3 regions of the Aquisalimonas sp. 2447 genome follow, and region 1 is predicted to be linked to each of the others. Evidence: riboswitches for the same ligand, from Rfam matches in the RefSeq annotation. Region 1 holds a riboswitch; each other region holds the start of a gene.

Evidence for each region. A riboswitch is a leader RNA that binds a small molecule or an ion and turns the genes downstream of it on or off. The one in region 1 is predicted to bind cobalamin.
Region 2: linked by a shared signal. The riboswitch ahead of KU884_RS13600 (hypothetical protein) and the one ahead of KU884_RS00740 (TonB-dependent siderophore receptor) in region 1 are both predicted to bind cobalamin.
Region 3: linked by a shared signal. The riboswitch ahead of KU884_RS18525 (cobalt-precorrin-5B (C(1))-methyltransferase) and the one ahead of KU884_RS00740 (TonB-dependent siderophore receptor) in region 1 are both predicted to bind cobalamin.

What each region holds. Positions count from the first base shown of each region.
Region 1 covers NZ_CP050695.1:171,484-174,752, forward strand. Annotated here, with positions in the region: gene ubiD (4-hydroxy-3-polyprenylbenzoate decarboxylase) at 1-1,243, opposite strand, end outside; cobalamin riboswitch at 1,374-1,608, shown strand; gene KU884_RS00740 (TonB-dependent siderophore receptor) at 1,791-3,269, shown strand, end outside.
Region 2 covers NZ_CP050695.1:2,862,431-2,865,699, reverse strand. Annotated here, with positions in the region: gene KU884_RS13605 (alpha/beta hydrolase) at 1-974, shown strand, start outside; gene KU884_RS13600 (hypothetical protein) at 1,064-1,495, opposite strand; cobalamin riboswitch at 1,583-1,727, opposite strand; gene KU884_RS13595 (hypothetical protein) at 1,797-2,303, shown strand; gene KU884_RS19135 (hypothetical protein) at 2,355-2,489, shown strand; gene KU884_RS13590 (hypothetical protein) at 2,486-2,851, shown strand; gene KU884_RS13585 (FxsA family protein) at 2,949-3,269, shown strand, end outside.
Region 3 covers NZ_CP050695.1:3,906,829-3,910,097, forward strand. Annotated here, with positions in the region: gene KU884_RS18520 (ABC transporter ATP-binding protein) at 1-391, opposite strand, end outside; gene KU884_RS18525 (cobalt-precorrin-5B (C(1))-methyltransferase) at 388-1,488, opposite strand; cobalamin riboswitch at 1,629-1,861, opposite strand; gene ubiG (bifunctional 2-polyprenyl-6-hydroxyphenol methylase/3-demethylubiquinol 3-O-methyltransferase UbiG) at 1,968-2,741, shown strand; gene KU884_RS18535 (hypothetical protein) at 2,798-3,064, opposite strand; gene KU884_RS18540 (NAD(P)/FAD-dependent oxidoreductase) at 3,097-3,269, shown strand, end outside.

The DNA.
Region 1 (3,269 bases):
TCATGGCCCAGATCACGTCGTTCCAGTCCCGGGCGTTGACGTCGTCGTCGGTGACAATGACGAACTTGGTGTACATGAACTGCCGCAGGAACGACCACACCCCCAGCATCACCCGCTTGGCGTGGCCCGGGTACTGCTTCTTCATGGTCACCACCGCCATGCGGTAGGAACAGCCCTCCGGCGGCAGGTAGAAGTCGGTGATCTCCGGGAACTGCTTCTGCAGTATGGGCACGAACACCTCGTTCAGGGCCACCCCGAGAACGGCGGGCTCGTCCGGCGGCCGGCCGGTGTAAGTGCTGTGATACACCGGATTGCTGCGGTGGGTGATGCGGTCGATGGTGAACACCGGGAAGCGGTCCACCTCGTTGTAGTAGCCGGTGTGGTCGCCGAACGGCCCCTCGTCGGCCCAGTCGTCCGGGTAAATGTGGCCCTCCAGCACGATCTCCGCCGAGGCCGGTACCTGCAGGTCGGAGCCCAGGCATTTGCCGAGCTCCGTCTTGCTGCCCCGCAACAGCCCGGCGAAGGCGTACTCGGAGAGCGTGTCCGGCACCGGCGTGACGGCGCCCAGGATGGTGGCCGGGTCCGCGCCCAGGGCCACGGCCACCGGGAAGGGCTCGCCGGGGTGTTCCTGCTGCCACTCCTGGAAGTCCAGGGCGCCGCCGCGGTGGCCCAGCCAGCGCATGATCACCCGGTTGCGGCCGATCACCTGCTGGCGGTAGATGCCCAGGTTCTGCCGCTCCTTGTGCGGGCCGCGGGTGACCACCAGCGCCCAGGTGATCAGCGGCCCGGCGTCGCCGGGCCAGCAGGTCCAGATGGGCAGGCGTGAGAGATCCACGTTCTCGCCCTCGACCACGTGCTCCTGGCACTCCGGGCGGCGCACCGTCTTCGGCCCCATGTTCAGTACCTGCTTGAAGATGGGCAGTTGTTTCCAGGCATCCTTCATGCCCTTGGGTGGGTCCGGCTCCTTGAGGAAGGCGAGCAGCTTGCCGATCTCCCGCAGCGCCTCGGTATCCTCGGCGCCCATGCCCAGGGCCACGCGGTAGGGGGTGCCGAACAGGTTGCCCAGCACCGGCGTGCGCGAGCCCACAGGGTTCTCGAACAGCAGCGCCGGGCCGCTCTTGCGCAGGGTCCGGTCGCAGATCTCGGTCATCTCCAGGTAGGGATCCACCGATGCGGAAACGCGCTTGAGCTCGCCGTCGCGCTCCAGCCGATCCATGAAGTCGCGCAAATCCCGATACTTCATCTCGCCCATGCTGGCGCCTCTCTCGTTGCAGAACCAACGTGTGTGACCGACCCGACCCGTGATCATCGCATGCCGCCGTCCCTTTTCGCAGGTTTCTGGATCGCTTGATTCGGCATCTCGCACCCGGTAGGTTCACCGCTTGCTCTCGGGTGCCTTCAGGCCGTTCCGGCCGGAAAGGTGAAACGGGAACCCGGTGAGGCAGGAGCCAATAGCTGCTGCCGAGTCCGGGACTGCCCCCGCAACGGTGAGCGTGTTGCAGCGGACCATCCCCGCCACTGTGGCTGATGCCACGGGAAGGCGGTCCGCTCGGGTGTCTTGACGCCCGCACGCGAGTCCGGAGACCGGCCCGATGAGCCGTCCCGCATTCATGCGGGACATCTCCTGGTGGTGCGAGGGGCACTGCTGGCGAGGACGCCGCGACTCGGTGCCTGTCGGCCATGCCGTGCAGTCCGTTCCGCCTGTCCACCACGCCCGGACAGGTCGCCTCCTCGTTCCCTGGTCCCTCGCCCGCAGGAGCTTTGATAACCAAGGGACAGGAGCAACCAGGATGAACACGGAGCGTGCGCGCAACGCGAATCCACGACGGTCCTCCGGGGACGTGCTGACAGCCGCCAGCCTGGTGCTGGCATTGTCGCTGACCGGTATCGCCGCCGCCGGTGATCACACCACACTCCGGGTGCTGGAGGTGGAAGGTGCCGGAGCCACGGACGAACTGGGTCTCGACCAGCCGGCAAGCACCGCCAGCCGCCTGGGTCTGCCGCTGGAGGATCTCCCCGCCAGCGCCACGGTGATCGACGCAGACACCCAGCGCGCCCGCGGCGTGCGGAACACGCGCGAGGCAGTCGAAGCGGCCGGCGGATTCACCGGCGGCGAGCCACCGGGGGCACCGGCCTCCTTTTCCAGTCGCGGGTTCACCGGCAACGACATCACCATCCTCTACGACGGCGTCCGGGTGGCGGTGCCAAGCATGTTCGCAAGGCCGGGCAGCAACTGGCTCTACGATCGTGTGGAAGTGCTGCGCGGCCCGGCCTCGGTGCTCCACGGCGAGGGCGCGGTGGCGGGTGCCATCAATTTCGTGCCGCGCCGGCCCGATCCGGAGCAAAGCTCCGGGGACCTGCTGCTCGGCGCTGGCTCATTCGGTGAAACGCGGGTTGCCGCCGGCGCCGGCGGGCCCACGGAGGTGGACGGCCTCTCCTACCGGGTTGATGCCAGCCGCCTGACGCGCGACGGCGAGATCGACCGCAGCGGCGCCCGGTACGAGAGCCTCGGGGGATCGCTCCGCTTCGATGCCTCCGAGCGGCTGCGGTTCACCCTCTCCGGGGAGGTCCAGCGTGATGACATCGAGCCCTATTTCGGCACCCCGGTAATCGACGGCGGCATCGACGAGCGGACCGTCGGCAACAACTACAATGTAGCCGATGCCGAGATGGACATGGAGGGCTACTGGCTGCGCTTCGACACCGACTTCGCCGCCACGGATCGCCTGCAGGTGCGCAACCGGGTCTACGCCCACACCGGCGAGCGCAACTGGAAAAACGTCGAGGCCTACAACTACGACCCCGACGAGGACGTGATCCGCCGCAGCGTGCCCATCCAGATCACCCATGACCAGACGCTGTTCGGCAACCGCCTGGAGGCGATCCACGACCACACCCTGCTCGGACTGCCCCACCGGGTGAGCGTGGGCCTGGATGTCAGTCGCAACCGATTCGAGCACAGCAATAATTCACCCTATCAAGGGGAGGATACGGTCGATGTGGACAACCCGGATCCCGGGCTTTACTTCTCGGATACCCCGTTTGAGCCGGGTGTACGAACCACCAACCACCGCTATGCGGTATTCGGCGAGAACCGCCTGCGGCTCGGCGGCGGCCTGAGTCTTGTCGGTGGCCTTCGTCACGAACTCATCCGCCTGGACGGCGAGGATCTGCGGGAGGACGAGCGCACCACCGAACGGTACCGTCCGACCACCGGCCGCATCGGAGCCGTGTGGGAACTCCCCGCCGGGGTCACCACCTACGCCCAG
Region 2 (3,269 bases), 1.3 Mb from region 1:
ACCTGGTGGGGCAAGGTTATACGGTGTTCGCCATCTCCTGGAAGAATCCGGATCAGGGTGACCGTGACCTGTCACTGGACGACTACCGTCGCTCCGGGGTCATGGCCGCGCTGGAGGCGATCAATGCCATCGTCCCGGAAAAGCCGGTGCACGGTGTCGGCTATTGCCTCGGTGGGACGCTGCTGATGATCGCAGCCGCCGCCATGGCGCGGAAAAAGGATGAGCGCCTCGCCAGCCTGACCCTTTTCGCCGCCCAGGCGGATTTCTCCGAACCCGGCGAGCTGGGCCTGTTCATCGACGACAGCCAGGTCACGTTCCTCGACGACATCATGTGGGAGACCGGCTATCTGGATGGTCGGCGCATGGCCGGCGCGTTCCAGCTTCTGCGCTCACAGGATCTGATCTGGTCCACCTCCGTGCGGCAGTACCTCCAGGGCGAGCGCTACGCCATGAACGACTTGATGGCCTGGAACGCCGATGCCACCCGGCTGCCTTACCGCATGCACAGCGAGTACCTGCAGCGGCTGTATCTGGACAATGAATTTGCCGATGGCGTCTTCGCAGTGGATGACGACGCGGTGCACCTCTCCGACGTCAAGGTGCCGTTCTTCGTGGTGGGCACCGAGAAGGACCACGTGGCGCCGTGGCCATCGGTCTACAAGATCAATCGCATGGCCCGCAGTCCGGTGACCTTCCTGCTCACCAACGGCGGGCACAACGCCGGCATCGTCAGCCCGCCGGATCATCCGCGCCGCCGTTACCGCGTGCATACCCACCAGCCCGACGAGCTGATGCTCCAGACCGACGACTTCATGGAGCAGACGCCGGTCCAGGAGGGCTCCTGGTGGCCCGAGTGGCTGTCGTGGTTGCAGGCACGCTCGGGCAACAAGGTGAAGCCGCCGGAGATGGGTGCGGCCGCGGCGGGGTACGCGCCCCTGTATCCAGCCCCCGGCAAGTACGTGCACCAGAAGTGATCCCGGAGCGCAGGCTCCGGGGCAGCGATCTGGCCTCTGCCCGCTGAGGTGGGCTCCCGGGGGCTACAGAGCCAGAGGCTGTCAGCCGTTCAGCGTCTCGCCGCTGATCGGATTGCACCGCGCCTTGCGCTGGGCAGGCCCAGAAGCTGGTCCAGCGGCAGGGCGTCGGGCACTTCCAGCGAGCCGTCGCCATTCAGCAAAGTGCCGGCCCGGTGACTGACCAGCCACTGCCGCGCCCACTCAGGTGCCTTGCGGCGGGCTTCCATTTCCCTGAGCACCTGTAGCAGGTCCTCGGCGGTATCCGGATCCAGCCATTCCGGCGCCGGTGTGGTCGTAGTGCCGTGCAGGTGCTCGAGTTCCGGGCCGACGAATCCGCTCCAGCGTACAGGTTCCATGTGCACGCCCAGGCCTGCCAGTAGCCGACGCAAGGCCGGCGTCAGACGGCCGCGCAGCACCAGGGTTTCCAGTGGTGCTCCGGGCGGCCGCGTAGTGTGGGCAGTATGCAGGCTCGCAGTATTCATGGGCTTCTCCCGTGATCATCCGTGGGTGAGAAGCCGTCGCGGGGTTGGCGGGTGGTGGGTGCACCAGTACCGCGGAACCTTGGCGCGAGGCTCCCGTGACGTCTTCGGCGGTGATCGGGCTCGGCGAGTACATTCGCCATACCGTTGCGCGACAGCCCCGGATTCTCACCGGTGTTCCCCGCTGGACTCAGCATGTTGAGTCTCTGTGAAGACGAAACCCAAGATATAGGGTGGATTGGGTCGGTGCAACCCCGCCGGCGAGTTGTTACACTTTGAGGCCTTTTGACGACGGGGCGGATCAATGACGGCCACCGCGCAGGAATGGAACTGGCTTGATTTTGACGCGGAGCGTGTGCGCGCGCTGCTGGCCCATGCGAGCCAGTGCAGCCAGCATGAACCGACGGCGGATCAGATGCTGGAGGCACGCTTTCGTCACCCCGAAGCGCCGAAACCGCCCCGGGGCGAACTGCCGCCGCGCGAGCATCTGGCGCTGGACGCAGTCCCCGCGGGCCTGCAGGTGTGTATCGGCGACGGCCTGTGCCTGGTCAGTAACGGGATTGGTGGAGAAGCGCCAGCACCCGTGTTCGCGCCAGGGTGCGATCCCCGCCAGGATGGCGACTGGCGGGCGACCGTCGAAGCGGCGGCCGGGGTGGAGCAGCAGGTGCTGTTCCTGCCGGCCGATGCCGTGGATGAGGTGCTGGCCGAGGCGGGCGACCGGGTCTGGCTTGGGCTGCGTCGCGATGAGGAACGCTTCGGCGTGGAAGAGTACGGCCTGTCCCCCACGGCCAATGCGCCCAACGACGGGTGACGGCTATCCGGTGCCCGCCGCCGGGCGTCCCATCCTCAATACTGGAGCGAGGTGCATGATGCCCGGATCGATCACGTCGGCTATGGCGAGGGTGTATCGATGACGTTGACGTTGCCGGAGCGAGTGATCGACGATCTGCACTCATTCTGTGCCGACAGCGGCATTACCGTGGACCCTGAGGAATGAACGAGTCGGAACGCAAGAACCTGGAGCATGAACTCAACGCCACACTGGGCCGGGCGTGTGAAGCGGCCCGCGGGGAAATCCCCGGGTTCCAGTGGGTGACCCACGTCATGGAGTATGGCGAAGTCACCACGAACATCCATGTGGTCTGGGTGTTCGACAGTAATCGCCACCTTGCCGAGGCGTTGCGGGCGGGGCACGAGGCATACCTGAATCATCTCACCGAGGAGGCGCTGGAGGCGGCCGGCGTAACGGTAAGCGACATCCGCCAGCATGTGGACTTTGACAGTGAGGAGGAGTGCGCGCGGGCCCACGGCGGCGACTGGAAGCTGCGCCTGACCTCCGAGCCGGAGCACGTCCACTGACGCAGGAAACGACCCCCGGGGGTTGCAATCGGCCGTCGTCGTCGCCATTCCGCTCTCAGTGTTGCCTTCACTTGCCCAGAACGCGCCGAGGTGTGCCGTGCCCGTACTGCTGCTACTGCTGCTACTGCTGATCGTTGTTCCTCTGGTCGAGCTGTTCATCCTGATCGAGGTCGGTCAGGTCATTGGCGCGCTGGCTACCATTGGCCTGTGTGTGTTGACTGCCGTCATCGGGGGCGCCCTGCTGCGCCATCAGGGCCTGCAGACACTGCAGCGAGCACGCATCAACCTCGACCGGGGTGCCGTTCCGGCGGTGGAGATGCTCGAGGGGCTTGCTCTCGGGGTGGGCGGCGTCATGTTGCTGACTCCCGGGTTCGCGACGGACGTGATCGGGTTCGCCTGTCTGATTCCGGCAACGCGG
Region 3 (3,269 bases), 240 kb from region 1:
CCCGGTCCGCCAGCCCCAGGAGCTCCAGCACCGCCTGGGTGCGCTGCCGGGCGCGGCGGGGGGAGAGGCCGTAGTAGGCCGCCTGGCTGGCGACGATCTCGCCCACGGGCTCGAAACTATTGAAGTTCACCTCCTGGGGCACCAGCCCGATTCGTCGCCGGGCGGCGACCGGCTCCCGCGCCAGGTCGTGGCCGAACACCCGGATGCGACCCCGCTCCAGGCGCACCAGCGAACTCAGCAGCCCGATCAGCGTGGTCTTGCCGGCGCCGTTGGGGCCCAGCAGGCCGAAGAACGCGCCCGCCCGCACTTGGAGATCCACGCCATCGAGCCCGACGCGGCCGCTGGCGTAGCGCTTGGCGAGCCCTTCCATGTGCAGTGCCGGTGTGCTCATGTGACTCCCTGTTCCGCCGTGCCCACCAGGCGCCCACCGCGGTCCACGGCGCACACGTCCAGGGCGATGTCGTCGGGCAGACGGCGGCGTGCCTGATCGAAGGCGCGGGCGCAGATGCGGTCCCCCAGCGGGATGCCCGTCTCCCGGCACAGCGCCAGGGCCTCGATGCTGGTATTGCAGGCGCGCATGCGTGCCTGCAGCTCGGCGGCTGCCCCCAGGGCCCCGGCCTCGTCGGCGAGGCCGTCCAGGTCGATACTGCACTTGCGGCTGTGGGTGTCCGCGTGGCCGGCGGCGAATTTGCTCAACTTGCCGAAACCGCCGGCCAGGGTGACCCGGGACAGGGGGTGGTGGCGGATGTACTTGAGCACGCCGCCGATGAGATCGCCCATCTCGATCAGGGCCATGTCGTCCAGGCCGTAGCGCTCCCGCGCCAGCGCTTCACTGGAGCCGCCGGTGCAGCACGCCACGTGTTCAATGCCGTTGGCGCGGGCCACGTCCACGGACTGGTGGATGGAGGCGATGTAGGCGGCGCAGGAGAACGGCCGGACGATGCCGGTGGTGCCCAGGATCGACAGCCCGCCCTGGATACCGAGCCGGCCGTTCATGGTGCGCTGGGCAATCCTTTCACCGTCGTCCACGCCCACTGTTACGTCGAAACCGCCGGCGTAGTCGGCACCGGTTGCGCACTCCAGCAGGTGATCGGTGATCATCCGGCGCGGCACCGGATTGATGGCCGGCTCGCCCACGGGCACCGGCAGACCGGAGCGGGTGACCGTGCCCACGCCGTCGCCGGCGTGAAAGACCACGCCCACCGCGGCGCGCAGGCGCACATGCGCCCAGACCCGGGCGCCGTGGGTGGCATCGGGATCGTCGCCGCCGTCCTTGATCACACCGGCCAGGGCGCCATCGGCAATGGCGGTGGCATCGTTGAGCGTGAGCTCCACCGTCTGGCCGCGCGGCAGCACCACTCCCGTGGCCGCTCCGGCGGCTTGACCCAGCGCCAGGCGCGCCGCGGCCACCGCGGCGGCGGTGGCGCACACGCCGGTACTCAGACCGGTGCGCAGGGCACCGGCCGACTCCCGGCTCTCCGGGCGCATGGTGGCGCTGGTCGTGGTTGCGTGATGATTGTCCGTCACCGGCACGTTCCTGGTCAGGGGAACCGGGGCAGGCAAGGGGGAATCAGGTGTCAACGGCTTCGGCAGGTCCGGCGCGCTTGACCCGGTTCCACCGCACCCCGCGGTTCCAGGCTCCTGCAGGCCGGTCTCCGGGCTCGTGGATGGGGGCGCGTTGCACTCCCGGCGGACTGCCTTCCCGGCGCGCCGTGGGGCGCAGCCAGTGGCGTCGATCATCCGCCCTGTCCACCTACCGTTGCGGGGGCAGCGCCGGACTTGCGATGGAGATCGCGCACCGGCTTCCCGATTCTCCTCGCAACCGGTCTGGCTGCGAGACACCTGCGGAACACGGCACCTTAGGTGAGGGGGGCGGGAGGGTCAAGTTGGCGACCTGCAGGGAATTATTTCTTATTTGTACAATCCATATACAATAATGCTGACGCCGATGACAGAGCGATACGACCATGACAGCCAACGCTGACGCCGACCGATTCGATGCCACCGTCGATCCCGCCGAGGTGGAACGCTACCGCGCGCTGGCGGACATGTGGTGGCAGCGTGACGGCAAGCTGTGGCCGCTACACGTACTGAACGAGCTGCGGACCGGTTACATCCGCGACCAGCTGGCAGCACTGCACGGCCGGGACCCCGCGGACCCGGAGCCCCTGCGCGGCCTGCGCATGCTGGATATCGGTTGCGGCGGCGGTCTGCTGAGCGAGGCCATGGCACGGCTGGGCGCCGACGTCCACGGCGTGGACGTGGTGGACAGCAACACCCAGGTGGCGCGACTGCATGCCGCCGAACAGGGGCTCGCCATCGACTACGAAACCACCACCGCGGAAGCACTCACCGAGCGCGGCGCCCGCTACGACGTCGTGCTGAACATGGAGGTGGTGGAACACGTGGCCGATCTTCCGGCCTTCATGGCGGCGGTGAACCGACTGGTGGCTCCCGGCGGCCACACGTTCGTGGCCACCATCAACCGCAACCCGGTGTCGTACGTGGTGGCCATCCTGGGGGCGGAGTACATCTTCCGGCTACTGCCCAAGGGCACGCACCAGTGGTCGCGCTTTCCCACCCCGGAGGAAATCGACACGCTGCTGCAGCGGGACGGCATCCGCGTCATTCGCCGTACTGGCGTGAAGGTCAATCCGCTCACCCGCCGCATGTGGCTGTCACCCTCGCTGAGCGTGAACTACATGCTGCTGGCGGAGCGGGGGAGACACGCCCGCGCCTGAAGAAACACCAAGCCAGGCGCGTCAGTGCATAGAGGGCGATGACAACGATCCGTTGCCTAGTGGGCGGACTCGCCGGGCTCCAGGGCGGGCTCGACCTCGATGATGCGCGCGGAACGGCTTTCCACGTCCACGTCGATGCGGTACTCGCCGGGTTGCAGCACATCCGTGGACAGCGCTTCTTCCACCACCTCGCGCTCCTCATCGGTGAGCGCGCCGCCATGCTCGTTTACAAGCTCCACTGCGTTATCCTCGGCGCCAGCAACAGCGAAGGTCAGCAGCGTGAAGCCGGCCGTGAATACTGCGCGCAACAGGAATCTCGTCATGCAAGTTCTCCACATCGGACGCCGCCCATCCCATGGCTGATAGCGACGTCATCATCGTTGGCGCCGGCGCGGCGGGCATTGCCGCGGCCCGACATCTGCAACGTCAGGGTCTCCACTGCCGGATCATCGAGGCCGGCGACCGCATCGGCGGGCGAGCGTGGAGTGATGGTACCAGCCTCGGTGTGCCCTTCGACCGGGGGTGTGC